Regions from separate parts of the Paenibacillus sp. FSL H8-0048 genome, predicted to be linked through region 3. Evidence: predicted binding sites of a transcription regulator. Region 3 holds the regulator's gene; each other region holds the start of a gene.
The links. Region 3 encodes Rex, which represses fermentation and respiration genes when NADH is low (regulators of the CRP and FNR family bind a similar motif). Its sites were predicted from a motif close to TTGTGAAATATTTCACAA; they were not measured.

Region 1 (4,195 bases), 5.8 Mb from region 3:
TCCAAGGTGGACTGGACCAATTATAACCAGTCCGATGACTATTCCTTCAATCCTGCGGGCACAGCTCCTGCGGATTGGGCCAAGCTTCCGGCTTACATCTCCGGCAGTCTGGTATGGGGGATTGAGCCTTTATAAATAAAAAGGCAGCCTATGCACAATTGCATGGGCTGCCGGTTTTTAGTATAGGCCACTAAACACATATAAACCTCTATTGTTGATCAGTACATCAACAATAGAGGTTTATATTGTTACCACTATACCCATGTTAGTCTCAGACTCCTTATCCTATCCTTTGTACTCAGCCGGGTAGAAATGGTCCGAGGCGGCAGTATATTTGCCTATCCTGCACATTCAAACTGCTCTCAACTGATCCGCTTACCACGATAGGATTGGGGTTATAAAGCCAGTGAGCTTTAAGAAGCTCATACCGTTTCGTGCAGGGACTCACTTAAGGCGGGAATGTCAGGATCAAAGATATAGTCTCAGTCACAAGGAGGAGCGCTGCTTAAGATTAGCTGCCGGAGATTCTGCCCTGGCTTACTTTCTTCCTGCAGTGTCTGTGTCCTTGAGCTGATACCTGAATTATACCGTCCGTGCGGAGAATAGTAAAAAGCCGAAATTTTTAAGTTTGCACTTCCTGTTTGGAAAAAGGTCTTGTAAGCGCTGTTATCCTGCGTTTTCCTTAGAATCTGCTGAATTCAAATCCCGCTGCCTTTACTGTATAATGAAAAGAATGGTTTCGATGCTGCGCAGTCTCCGGCAGCTTTGCCTGGAGGGAAAGGATACGGAAATGAGCTTGTATGTGGTGAAGCTTGAGGAACTTGGCAGCGGACTGCTGAAGTCCTTTTTGGAGGATAATTATATATGTGCGGGTTATTCCGGTACGGGTGATCTGGAGCAGCATAGCAGAGAAGAGATCAGCCGCAAGCTGGCTGCCGCCGGCTATCACGGGCAGGAGCTGGAGGGTGCAACCGATACCCTGGATATCTTCGTCAATGCGATGCAGGATGGAGATTATGTGCTGATTGCCGATGAAGAGTGGGTATATCTCGGGGATCTTGGCGATTACTTCTATGATACCCGGCACAGCGGTACTGAGGATAGTACAGCCCACCGGCGCGGTGTCACCTGGCTGAAGAGTCTGCCTCTCGCTGCGGTCAATCCGGCTGCAGCAGAGCTGCTTGCCTCTGACAGCAGAATAACTGCTTATTCAGGAGTGCTGCCCGCAGCCCGGATCGATCTCTGGCTGGGGAATCAGGCAGAGGATGGCGGGAGTACTGCCGGTGCCTGTCCGGTTAAGGTGGATGAAGCTACAGTAGCGCAGGCGCTGGCTGTCCTGAAGGCAGCCTTGAACAGCACGGATGTGGAGCGGCAGGAGCGTGCGGCTGTGGCGATTCTGCAGTATGCGCGGTGAGAATGGATTGATAATACGGCAGGATTATATATGAAAAGGGTCTTCCGGTGGTTTAACCGGAAGACCCTTTTTATTAAATAAATTCAACAAACTCATTAACCGGCTTGCGGTAGCCGCGCGGTCTGATCTTGTGCTGGTTATCCTTGCCGATCGTAATCAGCATCACCGGAACCATATGCTCTCCGAGACCAAGGGTAGCCTTCACAGCCTCCGGATCGAAGCCGATCATCGGGCAGGTATCCCAGCCCTTATCCTTGGCAATCAGCATGAACTGCATCGCCGACAGCGAGGCATTGCGGATCGCTTCATCCCGCTGGAACGCATCGTTCCCGGTATAAGCATCGTTGATGGATTGAATGGTCTGCTCGTAAGCATCCTCGCTCATCGCTCCCAGCAGCTTAAGCCCGCTATAGATTTCAGGAGCCTGCAGATAGGCATTCTTGTCACCCAGCACCACAATAACAGCAGAAGCAGTGTGGATCTTGTATTGGCCGTACGCATCCTTGCGGATGGCTTCCTTCACACTGTCATTGCTGATCACCTTGTAATGGGCGTGCTGAAGATTATAAGCCGAGGGTGCCAGCCGGGCCAGAGAAAACATTTCTTCAAGCTCACTCTGCGGGATGGTAACACCTTCCACGAAATTATTAGCTGATCTGCGGGATTGCACCAATTCGGAAAAAGTACTCATAAATCATTACCTCCATCTAATTATGTATGCTGCTTAGTTATAATCAATTGCTGTTATTAATTAATGAACTTACAATAAGTTACTTACTTAAGATATCACGACTATCCGTATACGTCAATGAGTAAAAACATAATCATTTGTAAATTTAACCTTATTAATCAACCTGGCTTGATGAAATTGATGAGGAAGTGATAATAATCACAAAAATAGGTTGAAAAGGCAAAAAGATTGTGACAATAATAACAAATAGAGTGTTATAATAGTCACATAGTTTCATAGGAGTTCATTATGCAAGAATACGATATGTAAAAGGAGACTTCGAAATGTCAGAAACCGTTACCCAAAATCTTCCTGAACAAGAAATACCAGAAGCAGCCCTTCCCAAAGAGGATGTGCTGAAAGAGCTCCTGAAGCCGGAGGTTCAGCAATCTCTGATGGTACTGGTTGAGCAGCTGCCGCAGATCACACAAATGGTTAGTGTATTGTCCAAATCACTAGAATTTGTGCAGTCTGTTGCCACGGACGAAGTGCTTAAGAATGATACAGTTGGCGCGATTAAGGAAATGGCGGGTCCTGTGGTGGGCACGGCCAAGAATCTGGCGGCCACTGTCATTGAAGCGAAGGACCGCGCGGAGGCAAGCAGCGAAACCATCAGCCTGTTCGGCATGATGAAGATGATCAAGGACCCGCAGGTACAGAAGGCGCTCCGGTTCATGAATGCCTATCTGCAGGTCAGCGGTGAGCGTCAATCGGGCAAATAAGCCCGTAATACTTAATGATGGAGGAATTATGATGTCAAAACATATAGTGATTCTGGGTGCAGGGTACGGCGGTCTGCTCAGTGCCTTAACCGTTCGTAAATATATGAGCAAAGAGGAAGCCAAAATTACGGTAGTCAATCAATATCCGACACATCAGATTATTACGGAATTGCACCGGCTTGCAGCGGGCAGCGCGTCTGAACAGGCGGTTGCCATGCCGCTGGCGAAGCTGTTCGCCGGTAAGGATATTGATCTGAAAATCGCCAAGGTCAACTCGTTCTCTGCAGAGAACAAACAGGTTATTCTCTCGGACGGCGTTATGCTGACTTATGATGCGCTCGTTGTCGGTCTGGGCAGCACCACTGCATACTTTGGTATTCCGGGACTTGAAGAGTACAGCATGGTGCTGAAATCAGCAGCAGATGCGCTGCGGATTCGCCGTCATATTGAAGACCGGATTCGTGACTATTCCAAAACCCGCAACGCAGCAGATGCTACGATTCTGATCGGCGGCGGCGGACTGACCGGCGTTGAGCTGGTAGGCGAAATTGCCGATATTCTGCCTAAGCTGACGAAGCAATATGGAGTGAATCCTGCTGAGATCAAGCTTCTGCTCGTTGAAGCGGGTCCGAAGATTCTCCCTGTCCTGCCGGATCATCTGATTGAGCGCGCTACGGCCAGCCTGGAGAAGCGCGGGGTGCAGTTCCTGACGGGTCTTCCGGTTACGAAGGTGGTTGACAATACGATTGATCTGAAGGATGGGCAGCAGATTGTGGCGAACACCTTCGTCTGGACCGGCGGGGTACAGGGCAATCCGCTGGTTGGCGAATCCGGTCTTGAAGTCAACCGCGGCCGGGCCACGGTAAATGAGTTCCTGCAGTCCACTTCACACCCAAATGTATTTGTAGCCGGAGACAGCGCTGTTGTCTTTGCACCGGATGGCCGTCCTTATCCGCCAACGGCACAGATCGCCTGGCAGATGGGTGAGCTGATTGGCTACAATCTGTTCGCTTATCTTAATGATAAGCCGCAGGAAGCCTTCAGCCCGGTCAATTCCGGCACACTTGCCAGCCTCGGACGCAAAGACGGGGTAGCGATTGTCGGCGGTAACTCCACTCCGCTGAAGGGGCTGCCGGCCACGCTGATGAAGGAAGCCAGCAATATCCGTTATTTGACTCATATCCATGGCTTGTTCAGCCTGGCCTATTAGTTTTTGATCCTAAGAGCCCCCTGAGGCTGTCAATATGGCAGTCTTAGGGGGTTTTCTTGTTTGCTATAAGGAATAATTTTCAATGAAAACGTGTCCGCAGGAAAGTCAATTTGCTATAA
Region 2 (4,195 bases), 2.2 Mb from region 3:
ACTAGTGGAGTGGATAACGGGGTGAAACTCCAAAGTTATTAAAATTTAAAATTGTGAACATTGTGAGAAAAATCACAAAACTACTTGTAATGTGATAAATATCACAATATAATCAATGTATAAAGTGAAAACAATCACAAATGTAAACACAAGCCCTACTAAATAAGCTTTTCAACTTGGAGGAGGAAGAAATCATGAAAGTAGCAGTCATTGGATGTACCCACGCCGGAACGGCCGCCATAGTAAATACCGCACAGTTATACCCGGATGCACAAATAACGGTGTACGAGCGAAACGATAATATCTCATTCCTGTCTTGCGGCATTGCCTTATACGTTGGCGGTGTGGTCAAGGACCCGCAGGGACTATTCTATTCCTCCCCGGAACAGCTGGCTGCGCTGGGTGTGCAGACGAAGATGCGCCATGAGGTAATCAACATTGACACCGCCCGCCGGACGCTGAAAGCCCGCAACCTCGTGACCGGCGAGGAAATGGAAGATACTTATGACAAACTAATTATGACAACCGGCTCATGGCCGATCGTGCCTAAGCTCGAAGGAATAGAGATGGAGGGCATCCTGCTCTCGAAAAACTACAATCACTCCAACACCATTATCGAAGAAGCGCAGAAGGTGAATAGAATTACTGTGGTCGGTGCCGGATATATCGGGGTCGAGCTGGTGGAAGCTTTTCAGATGAACGGCAAGGAAGTTACGCTGATTGATGGGGAAGACCGCATCCTGAGCAAATATCTCGATGAAGAGTTCACCGCACCGATCCAGCAGTCGCTTGAGGATCACGGCATTAAGCTGGCGCTGGGCGAGAAGGTCGCCTCCTTCGCAGGGGAGAACGGCAGAGTGACCAAGGTGATTACGAGCAAGGGTGAGCATGAGACGGATCTGGTGATTCTCTGCATTGGCTTCCGTCCGAATACTGACCTGCTGAAGGGTCAAGTGGATATGCTGCCGAACGGCGCGATTATGGTGAACGATTATATGCAGACCAGCCTGCCGGATGTCTATGCTGCCGGTGACAGCTGCGCGATTCATTACAATCCTACTGGTAAACACGCGTATATCCCGCTGGCCACCAACGCAGTGCGCATGGGAACGCTGGTCGCCCGCAATCTGGTCTCGAATACGATCCCTTACATGGGTACGCAAGGAACATCGGGCATCAAGATCTATGAGGACAATATTGCCGGAACCGGACTGACGGAAGAGGCGGCTGCAGCCGAGGGAATGGATACGGAGAGTGTGATGCTGATCGACAACTACCGTCCGGAGTTCATGCCGACCTTCGAGCAGGTTCAGGTAAAAGTGGTCTTTGACCGTGCCACCCGCCGCATACTGGGCGCGCAGATTATGTCCAAGATGGATCTGACGCAGTCGATCAATACCGTATCGGTCTGCATCCAGAATAAGATGACCGTTGACCAGCTGGCCTTCATCGACTTCTTCTTCCAGCCGCATTACAACAAGCCTTGGAACTTCCTGAACACCGCAGGCCTTCAGGCTCTGCCGAAACCGGCTCCAGTCAAAGAACCTGTACATGTATAAAAGCTAACATTTTGCCGGAGCCCGCTTAGGGCTCTTTTTTTGGGTACGGCAGAGGCGTGTGGGCCGGATGTGGTCGAAAAACCGATCACGAAGGGGAGGCTGCAGGCATTTTGTTCTGCAATAGTAGCTCGGGGATGAAAAAATATACCATGCCGCCAGCTTTTATGGTAAATTTGACATGTCAGTGAAAACTTTCACTTGGTTTTTCGGATAGTGATTTTTATCACGTAAATGTGATTAGGATCACGTTACAATGGCATAAAGGAACAAATTTTAAGTAATTAGAAGGGGATAGGAATCATGGCTTATAACAAACCGCAGGGAATCGCTGAAGTTACGGTAGAGAACGGAGTCAAGAAGGCACACAATCCGCTTAGCACTGTACTCATTCTCGGTTTTCTGGGAGGAGCGTTTATCGCGCTCGGATTTTTGCTGGATATTCGTGTCATTGCCGGTGCACCTGCCGAGTGGGGGTCCATTGCTAACTTCATCGGGGCTGCGGTGTTCCCGGTTGGACTCATTCTGGTGCTGCTTGCCGGAGGGGAACTGCTGACAGGCAATATGATGGCGGTGCCGCTGGCATTCATTGCGAAGAAGATCTCGTTCTGGGAAGTGATGAAGAATCTGGTGCTGATCACGCTCAGCAACCTGGCCGGTGCCTTGTTCGTCGCGTACTTCTTCGGTCACATCGTTGGCCTTACATCAGATGGTGTGTATCTGGAGAAGCTGGTAAGCATGGCGGAGCATAAGATCGATGCTACGTTCCTGCAGGCTTTTATCTCCGGGATCGGCTGTAACTGGCTCGTCGCGCTGGCGGTATGGCTGTCGTACGGGGCTGACAATTTCAGCGGCAAAATCCTTGGTATCTGGTTCCCGACCATGGCGTTTGTGGCCATCGGCTTCCAGCACGTTGTAGCTAACATGTTCCTTATCCCTGCTGCAATCTTCGAAGGACATTTCACCTGGGGCCAGTATGCGGCCAACTTCGTTCCGGTCTGGCTGGGCAATCTGACGGGCGGCGCGATCTTCGTGGCTGCTGCGTACTGGATGGCCTATCTGCGCAAGGAGCCGGGAGCAGTGAACTCGGCTGCAGGCGTCCCTGCTGCTGGCTTGAAGAAACACGCTTAATCATTATCGGACCTGACCCGGTGTATATCGCCGGATTGTAACATAGCTTGGCCTAAGCACTTCCTGCTTCTCGGTACCCTGCTTCAAGGGATTCGCAGAGACAGGGAGTGTTTTTGCGTGAATATAACAGAATCATTCTCCCGACACAAGTGGAAACGGCTTTGCCGTCCTTTTAAAAGGATAATTTATAGAGTAAGACTTATAAATTCTTATATTTAAACAAAATTCACCGTGCAATCCGATTCGGGGGAACGAAATCGGATCTCACGGTGAATAAAATAGGGAGTGTTTCATATGGATCATTACCCCGGGTTCCGGGGAACGAATCAGTGCCGGCAAGGTATTTTTGTTTACGTGAGAAAGAGCGGGTTATAGAATATTAATATCGCTGGCGGCGGTGAAGACGGAATTGATTTTCAATAGAATAATTCCCTGGTTTGCCGCGATACAGCATTAACGCGAATACTTGCCCTGCCCCCTGTGTTGGGATGATACTGGATGGATTAATGACAGCTATGTTACAGGGGATGACAGACAAGATATGAGATTTATGCAGGCCTATCCGAAGGAAATTAAAGTATTCTTGATTGCCAGTCTTATTAATGCTACCGGCAGTGCGCTGATGTGGCCGCTGGTTACAATGTATGTATTCGATGAACTGGGACGCAGTATGAAGGACGCGGGAATCGTTCTGCTGGTGCAGTCGCTTGGCGGGATTGCCGGTCAGCTGCTGGGCGGTTCGCTCTACCATAAGGTAGGGGTCAACCGCCTGATTGTCGGCGCTCTGGCCATGAATGCTCTGACGCTGTTTGCCCTTCCGTGGGCGAGCGGAAGCTGGAGCGTATTCATTATCGTGATGGGGCTGATGGGATTGTTCAACTCCCTCTCCCTCCCGGCCATTCAGGCCTTTATCGGCTTCCGGTTCGCAGAGCAGCGCGCAGAGCTGTTCAATATCATCTATGTTGCCAATAATATAGGGGTAGCCCTGGGAACTTCGCTGAGCGGCTTCCTGGGCAATTATATGCTGAGCTTTGTGCTCAACGGGGTCACCTCGGCCGTATTTGCCGGATTCTTCTTCGTCTATCTGCGCAAGGTAGGAGCGGCACCGGCTCAGGGCCAAGCCGTTAAAAAACAGCCGCAGAATGAAGTGTCCGGCTGGAGACTTCTCGGCCATATACGCATCTATCTGTTCATGGCGCTGGGTTCAATGTTCCTGCTGATCGGCAATTCGATCTGGAACAGCGGAGTCTCGCCGTTCATTATCTCGGAAGGCTGGTCGAAGCAGCTATACGGCTTCCTCTGGACGCTGAACGGCGTACTGATCTTCGCGGCGCAGCCGCTGGTCAGCCTGATCAAGCGCGGGTTCGCGCAGACGTCAACCGCGCAGATGACAGCAAGCGCCGTCTTTTACCTGAGCGGGTATGCTGTAATTCTAATGATGCCAAGCTATCCGGGGATGCTGCTGGGCATGGTGCTGGCTACCCTCGGGGAGATGCTGATCTCTCCGG
Region 3 (4,195 bases):
CCGGCTCTTCAGCCTGCTGCCCGAGCGCAGCGATGCCGGAGCCGGTGAAGCAGGCCAGCTGGTGGCGCGCCTGCAGCCGGGCAAGAAGCCGAAGGATTGGGAGGAGCTGGCCGCCCTTGAGAATACACTGAACCTCAGTCTAAGCGACATTATCCGCAAGGGTGACAAAATGCTCAGTGAGATGCGTGACACGGACAGCCAATCCTCCTCGGACAGTCTTGTGACTGATATCGGCGGGTTATTCAAGGATCTGGCATCCATTAGAGAGCAGATCCGCTTTTTCATGAGTCTGAACGATGAGAATATCGTGTATTGGCTGGAGGGAAGCGGTAATTATAAGGGGAAGTCTCTGCAAATGTATGCTGTTCCCGTTGATGTCAGTACCCAGCTCAGGGAGCTGTTCTTCGACAAGAAGAAGAGTATCATCCTGACCTCGGCCACCTTATCCGTGGATAAGTCCTTCCAGTTTATGATCGATAACCTGGGTCTTGGTGAAGCTGCGGAGCAGGGTCGTCTGATGACAGCGCTGCTTCCGTCACCGTTCAAATACAGGGAGCAGGCTCTGCTGGTTATTCCCCGCGACTTCCCGAGCGTCAAGGGAAGCATAGGGGATGCCCGCTTTGTGGACACCCTCGTTCACTCTCTTGCCGAGACTGCTGTAACCACGCGGGGGCGGATGCTGGTGTTGTTCACCTCCTATAAGATGCTTCGGCAGGTCTATGATCCGCTGAAGGAGGCGCTTGCCTCCCAGGATATCGCGGTGCTCGGACAAGGTGTGGAAGGCGGCAGCCGGAGCAAGCTGATCCGCCGCTTCCAGGACAGCCCGGCCTCGGTCCTGCTGGGTACCAGCAGTTTCTGGGAAGGGGTGGATATCCCCGGAGAAGCATTGACCTGTCTGGCGATTGTCAGACTGCCGTTCCAGCCGCCGAATCACCCGCTGGCAGAAGCGAAGTCGGAGCTGCTTCAGGCACAGAAGAAGAACCCGTTCATGAAGCTGTCCGTGCCGCAGGCTGTCATCCGCTTCAAGCAGGGCTTCGGGCGGCTGGTCCGCACGGCGCAGGACCGGGGCATCGTAATTGTGTACGATACCAGAGTCATTGAATCGCATTACGGAAAGTACTTCCTGTATTCACTCCCCGGTCCCAAGATGGAGCATATGCTCACCGAGCAGATGGTCCCGAGAATTACCGAATGGCTGGAGGACGGCGGGGTTTCCTAATTCATCTGCTATTGCTATTATTAATAAGTCATGATAAACCTGAAGATCCGTTCCCGCCCTGTCCTGCCGCTCCGGCAGGCGGGGGGCACGGTTGCTATAATTGTAAGGGTCTAACACAACTTTTAAGGAGGAGAATACATGAAATCGGATAAAATATCGGAGGCCGTCGTGCGCAGGCTCCCAGTGTACCTGCGTTTCCTGAACGATCTCCAAAAACGTGAAATTTCCACAGTCTCTTCTCAGGAGCTGGGCCAGAAGCTTGATCTGAATCCCGCCCAGATCCGTAAGGACCTCGCTTATTTCGGTGATTTCGGCCGAAAGGGCATCGGCTACGATGTATCCTATCTGATTGAGAAGATCCGCCATATTCTCAAGCTTGATCAGCAAATTAATGTTGCACTGGTTGGAGCCGGTAATCTCGGTCATGCCTTGTCTAACTATAACGCTTACTTGAAGGATACGATGAAGATTACTGCGATCTTCGATGCCTACCCGCCGAAGGTGGGCCAGCAGATCAACTCGCTGGTTGTGCAGCCGATGGAGGAGCTGAGCGATACCATCCGCTCCCAGGGCATCCGGATCGGGATTATTACCGTACCTGACAGCGAAGCCCAGAATGTAGCTGATATTCTTGTGGACTCCGGCATCGAGGCGATTCTGAACTTCGCACCGGTTATTCTCAAGACGCCTGCCAATATCCGGATTCATGCCGCAGATTTCACCACAGATCTGCAGAGCCTGGCCTATTATTTGCATGATGGAAAGGATGAGGCTGAAGATGAGCAGTAAGATCACGATAATCAAGAACGGGCACTTTCTGGTTCCGGGCAGCGATAAGCCGGTTCTGAGCGGGTATATGACCCTGGAGAATGATCTGATTACTTACATAGGTGAAGCTGAGCCGGTAGTGGAGGCTGGCGCCCAGGTCGTAGACGGCAGCCGTCTGCTGTTCATGCCGGGACTGGTCAATACCCATGGACATACGGCCATGTCGCTGCTGCGCGGATACGGCGATGATATGGTGCTTCAGACTTGGCTGCAGGAGAAGATGTGGCCGATGGAAGAGAAATTCACTGGTGATGATGTATATTGGGGAACCTCTTTGTCCGTGCTGGAAATGCTGAAGGGCGGCACAACCACCTTCCTCGATATGTATGATCATATGGACCGTGTTGCGGAAGTAACAGAGCAATCCGGTATTCGAGCGGTGCTAATGCGCGGCGTGATTGGGCTGTGTCCGGAAGAGGTGCAGCAGGCGAAGCTCGCTGAAGCGGTTGCTTTTGCCCGTAACTGGCACGGCAAGGCTGACGGCAGAATCACTACCATGCTCTCGCCGCACGCCCCGTACACCTGTCCTCCAGAGTTTTTCATGAAGTTCGTGGAGGCTGCGCACGATCTGGATCTGCCGATGCATACCCATATGTCCGAGACGCGCCATGAAGTGGAGCAGAACGTGGCCGACTACGGTCTTCGTCCAGTCGCGCATCTGGAGAAGCTGGGAATGTTCACCCGTCCTTCGCTCATTGCCCACGGGGTTCATCTGAACGATGAGGAGATCGGGATTCTGGCCCGCTATAATGTTGGTGTGTCGCATAATCCCGGCAGTAACCTGAAGCTGGCCAGCGGGGTTGCACGTGTTCCTGAGCTGCTGAGAGCCGGGGTTAAGGTCTCCCTGGGTACAGACGGCGCTGCTAGTAACAATAACCTGGATATGTTTGAAGAGATGAGGCTGGCGGCTCTGATCCATAAAGGCGTAAGCGGTGATCCTACAGCCGTACCGGCTCCTGAGGCGCTGCTGATGGCTACGGAGTACGGGGCGCAGTCTGTTTTCCTGAGCGGGGTAGGCCGGCTTGCAGCAGGGATGAAGGCCGACTTCATCGCGCTGGATATTGATCAGCCTCATCTGCTGCCGCATACCGATCTGCTCTCCCATGCCGTCTATTCGGCAAGCGCCAAGGATGTAGAGCATGTATGGGTGAACGGCCAGCAGGTAGTGAAGCATGGACAATGCCTGACACTGGATGAAGAAGCTATCCGCCGCAAAGCACAGGAGACGTTCGAGAGCCTGCTTAAACGGTAATTCAGGGGAACGGGAAAGGAAACAGTGTGGTGAAGAAGAAGAGGAGAAAATGGATCTGGCTGGGGATTACCGTGGTGCTGCTCCTTCTGTTCGGACTAAGCCAGTTCTATGCCTACATTATGAAGGACCAGTGGAACGAGCGGAGTGAAGCCAAGGAGCTGGCCCGGGCGCGAGCCGGACTGACAGAGGTAACCAAGGCCCAGAAATCCGTCTGGAATGACAATGAGATCTACTGGGTGCTGACCGGTAAAAATGAAGCGGGGACCGAGCTGATGGTGTGGGTCCGTTTCACCTTGGAGGGCAAGCCTGCCGGAGGCGACAACGGCCTGTATGCCGAAGAGCTGAGCAAAGGCACCTCGGAAGAGAAGATGCGCGAAATCATAGCCGCACAGCTGCCGGACGTTAAGATTGAACGGCTGCTGCCCGGTGTATATAACGGGGAATATGCCTGGCAGCTATTTTACAAAAAAGACGGGCGATTCTATTACAACTTTTACCGCTTCAAGGATGGCAGCGCCATCGGTGAGGGGTACAGTCTGCCTAACCGCTAAGCTAAGGACTCAGCGGCAGAAATACATTGCGGGGGAACGGATGATCTGTTCTTCCGTTTTTTTGTATCCATCATGTTGAAAATAATCTGGAGCTGTTCTTGGACTGGTGGCAGACGCGGAACTGTGGCTAAATGGAGATATATGGTTTGAGATACATCGATGAATATACTTGAATTGATATACTTATTGTATACCTCGAATGCTATCGCCAACATACATAAATGTCTCTCAAGGAGGATGATTGAATTGGAAGTTTTAGCATATTTGGATCAGGCAGTGGATTTGTTTAAGGAAGAGCTGGGGGAGAATCTGTCGGGGATTTATCTGCACGGCTCCCTGGCGATG
Region 4 (4,195 bases), 240 kb from region 3:
TCTTGCAAGGGCGGCAGCTCTTTAGTTCATTTCAGTTCTTGCAGAACATGAACGTATCTTACATGGAATCGTGGAATGTACGGTTGATAACATCCATCTGTTGTTCACGGGTCAGCTTGATGAAGTTAACAGCATAGCCGGATACGCGAATGGTCAACTGTGGATAGTTCTCTGGATGATCCATAGCGTCGAGCAGCTGCTCACGGTTAAATACGTTAACGTTCAAGTGCTGAGCGTTATTGTGGAAATATCCGTCCATCATGAAGACCAGGTTGGACTTACGGGAATCTTCGTCTTTACCCAGTGCCTTAGGAACGATGGAGAAGGTATTCGAGATACCATCCTGTGCATCGGAGTAAGGAAGTTTGGCAACAGAGTTCAGGGATGCCAGGGCGCCCTTCTTGTCGCGTCCGTGCATTGGGTTAGCACCAGGAGCGAATGGTTCGCCTTTTTTACGTCCGTCAGGAGTAGTACCGGTCTTTTTACCATATACAACGTTCGAAGTGATAGTCAGTACCGATTGAGTAGGTACAGCGTCACGATATGTTTTGTTTTTGCGGATCATCGACATGAAGGTTTCAACCAGTTCAACTGCGATGCTGTCAACAGCGTCGTCGTTGTTACCGTAGCAAGGGAATTCACCCTCAGTTTCAAAGTCGATTGCGATGCCTTCTTCGTTACGGATTGGCTTAACCTTAGCGTATTTGATCGCGCTCAGGGAGTCAGCAGCAACGGACAGTCCGGCGATACCGCAAGCCATTGTACGCAGAATGTCGCGGTCATGCAGCGCCATTTCGATACGTTCGTAGGAATATTTGTCATGCATATAGTGAATGATGTTCAGCGTGTTGACATAAGTCTTAGCCAGCCATTCCATCATTGGTTTGAAACGTTTCATTACTTCATCATAATCCAGGTATTCAGAGGTGATCGCAGGATATTCAGGGCCTACCTGAACGCCGGATTTCTCATCTTTACCGCCATTGATCGCATACAGCAGAGCCTTAGCCAGGTTGGCACGGGCACCGAAGAACTGCATTTGCTTACCGATACGCATTGGGGATACGCAGCAGGCAATCGCATAATCTTCACCCCAGTATGGACGCATTACATCATCGTTCTCATATTGGATAGCGCTGGTCTCAATGGATACCTTGGCACAATATTTCTTGAAGCCTTCAGGAAGCTTCTCGGACCACAGTACAGTCAGATTTGGTTCTGGAGCCGGTCCCAGATTGTACAGGGTATGCAGGAAGCGGAAGCTGTTCTTAGTTACGCGGGTCGTACCGTCTTCAGCCATACCACCGATGGATTCTGTAACCCAAGTCGGGTCACCGGAGAACAGGTCGTTATAGTCAGGCGTACGCAGGAATTTCACGATACGCAGCTTCATTACGAAATGGTCAACGATTTCTTGAGCTTGCTCTTCAGTCAGAGTACCTTCTTCAACGTCGCGTTGAACGTAGATATCAAGGAAGGAAGATACACGTCCCAGTGACATTGCCGCACCATTCTGTTCTTTAACAGCTGCCAGATAACCGAAGTATACCCATTGTGTAGCTTCTTTGAAGTTGACAGCCGGTTTGGAGATGTCCATACCGTGAGCTGCAGCCATTTGTTTCAGTTCGCCCAGAGCACGCATTTGCTCGGACAGCTCTTCACGCAGACGGATAACATCTTCTGTCATGGAGTCTACTTCAAGCTCAGCCAGTTGCTGCTTCTTATCTTTGATCAGGAAATCAATACCATACAGAGCAATACGGCGGTAGTCGCCGATGATACGTCCGCGGCCATAAGCATCAGGAAGGCCTGTGATTACGCCGGATTTACGCACAGCTCTCATATCTGGTGTATATGCATCAAATACGCCTTGGTTATGCGTTTTGCGGATGTTCGTGAACATGTCAACGATATTCTGCGGAAGCTCGAAGCCGTAAGCCTTAGTAGCATCGATCATCATTTTGATACCGCCGAACGGTTGGATGGAACGTCTGAAAGGCGCATCAGTCTGAACGCCGACAATCTGTTCCTTGTCCTTGTCAATGTAACCAGGAGCATGGGAAGTGATAGTGGAGACAGTATCGAGGGAAACGTCCCATACGCCGCCTCTTTCTCTTTCTTCCTTACTCAGCTGGGAGATAATCTTCCACAGTTCAGTAGTATTGCTGGTAGGACCTACGAGGAAATCTTCATTTCCTTCATAAGGCTTGATGTTCTTGGCAATAAAGTTATTAACGTCAACTTTCTTGGACCATGTACCTTTTGTGAAATTTCTCCAGCCAGACTTAACCTCTTGTACTTCTTTTTCAATCACCGACATGCTAAATCCCTCCATTTATATTTAGTATATTTGTAGAGATCGCGGGCTTGAAGGTTGATCCCGTGTCTCGTGATCCCATGAGCTATGGTTGTTATAAAATTCACAATCGCATCTTCATAACCGGGACCGTTGTTTATATAAACATTTTAGTTTATTTTCTGAAAAAGGACTGTGACAAATATCACTCTTTCGGTGATATTTGTCACTTCCATCCAGTCCCATATTAACCTTTAACCTTATTCTTTGTCAGGCAATCGTTACTTAGTTATCGAATTTTCCGTAGAATGCGTTGCGGTATACATCAGCAAGCTCGGATACCAGCGGCATTTTAGGGTTGGCAGTTGTACATTGGTCTTCAAATGCACGGTCAGCCAGATAGTCTACACGGGATTCGAAGTCCTTAGGATCGAAGCCAAGCGCCGAGAAGGATTCTTCGATACCGAGTTTTTTGTTCATATCGCGGATTGCATTGATCAGGCTTGTTACGCCTTCTTCGGTAGTGCGTGCAGGCAATCCCAGAATACGGGCAATCTCAGCATAGCGTTCGTCAGCTACAAAGTGAGAATATTTAGGGAACGAAGCGAACTTCGTAGGCTTCTTGGCATTGTAACGGATAACATGCGGCATCAGGATTGCATTGGTGCGGCCATGTGCGGTGTGATACTGTCCGCCCCATTTGTGCGCCAAGCTGTGGTTAATCCCCAGGAATGCATTGGCAAAAGCCATACCGGCAAGTGTCGATGCGTTGTGCATTTTCTCACGGGCCAGCTTGTCGCCTTGCAGTGCGGATTTCTCCAGCCACTGGAATACCAGTTGAATGGCTTTGATTGCCAGACCATCGGAATAGTCACTGGCCATTACTGATACATAAGCTTCAATAGCATGTGTCAATACGTCCATACCTGTATCGGCAACAGCGGTTTTAGGCAAGCTGTATACAAACTCAGGATCGATAATAGCTACGTCTGGAGTCAGCTCATAGTCAGCCAGCGGATACTTAGTATTATTCCCCGTTGTTTTATCTGTGATAACTGCGAACGAGGTTACTTCGGAACCTGTACCGGAAGTTGTAGGAATCGCAACGAATTTCGCTTTGTTGCCAAGCTTAGGGAATTTGTATACCCGTTTGCGGATATCCATGAACTTCTGCTTCAGACCATTGAAGTCTGCATCCGGATGTTCGTAGAACAGCCACATGCCCTTGGCAGCATCCATTGGGGAACCGCCCCCGAGTGCGATGATGCAGTCCGGCTGGAATCTGTTCATCATAGCTGTACCTTTTTCCACTGTAGTAGTCGACGGATCAGGTTCAACTTCCGAGAACACTTCGATTGCTACAGGAGTCTGGCGTTGACGCAGATAGTGCTCAACTCTTTCTACATATCCCAGCTTCACCATCACAGGGTCAGTGATAATAGCTACGCGTGTAATATCAGGCATTTTGGCCAGGTACTGAGTGGACCCCTTCTCGAAGTAAATCTTGTCAGGTACTTTAAACCATTGCATATTCACGGTACGACGGTTCACCCTTTTCACGTTGATCAGATTGATGGCAGTCACGTTCTGCGATACCGAGTTGCGTCCGTAAGATCCGCAGCCAAGTGTCAATGAAGGGATATTGGTGTTGTAAATATCGCCGATTGCGCCATGTGTAGATGGCGAGTTGACGAGAATACGTCCGGTCTGCAGACGGTTGGAGAACTTCATGATGACTTCTTCATTATTGGAATGGATAGCTGAGCTGTGGCCCATGCCGCCAAATTCAACGATTTGAGCTGCGCGTTCGATACCCTGGTCAGCATTCTTCACTTTGTAGCAAGCCAGAACCGGGCTCAGCTTCTCAGCAGACAATGGATATTTAGTACCTACGCCTTC

Region 1: NSU18_RS06555 (DUF1641 domain-containing protein) is a predicted target of Rex. The motif match lies at 2,334-2,351, and genes of this name have one in related genera.
Region 2: NSU18_RS21910 (formate/nitrite transporter family protein) is a predicted target of Rex. The motif match lies at 1,742-1,759, and genes of this name have one in related genera.
Region 4: pflB (formate C-acetyltransferase) is a predicted target of Rex. The motif match lies at 2,409-2,426, and genes of this name have one in related genera.

The regions. Positions count from the first base shown of each region.
Region 1 is NZ_JBBODF010000001.1:1,476,807-1,481,001, reverse strand. It holds gene NSU18_RS06570 (X2-like carbohydrate binding domain-containing protein) at 1-135, shown strand, start outside; gene NSU18_RS06565 (hypothetical protein) at 725-1,414, shown strand; gene NSU18_RS06560 (nitroreductase family protein) at 1,488-2,105, opposite strand; gene NSU18_RS06555 (DUF1641 domain-containing protein) at 2,429-2,866, shown strand; gene NSU18_RS06550 (NAD(P)/FAD-dependent oxidoreductase) at 2,898-4,076, shown strand.
Region 2 is NZ_JBBODF010000001.1:5,107,030-5,111,224, forward strand. It holds gene NSU18_RS21905 (FAD-dependent oxidoreductase) at 195-1,559, shown strand; gene NSU18_RS21910 (formate/nitrite transporter family protein) at 1,860-2,687, shown strand; gene NSU18_RS21915 (MFS transporter) at 3,229-4,195, shown strand, end outside.
Region 3 is NZ_JBBODF010000001.1:7,302,984-7,307,178, forward strand. It holds gene dinG (ATP-dependent DNA helicase DinG) at 1-1,219, shown strand, start outside; gene NSU18_RS31695 (redox-sensing transcriptional repressor Rex) at 1,358-2,008, shown strand; gene NSU18_RS31700 (amidohydrolase) at 1,998-3,299, shown strand; gene NSU18_RS31705 (cell wall elongation regulator TseB-like domain-containing protein) at 3,329-3,850, shown strand; gene NSU18_RS31710 (aminoglycoside adenylyltransferase domain-containing protein) at 4,088-4,195, shown strand, end outside.
Region 4 is NZ_JBBODF010000001.1:7,058,423-7,062,617, reverse strand. It holds gene pflB (formate C-acetyltransferase) at 59-2,320, opposite strand; gene adhE (bifunctional acetaldehyde-CoA/alcohol dehydrogenase) at 2,582-4,195, opposite strand, start outside.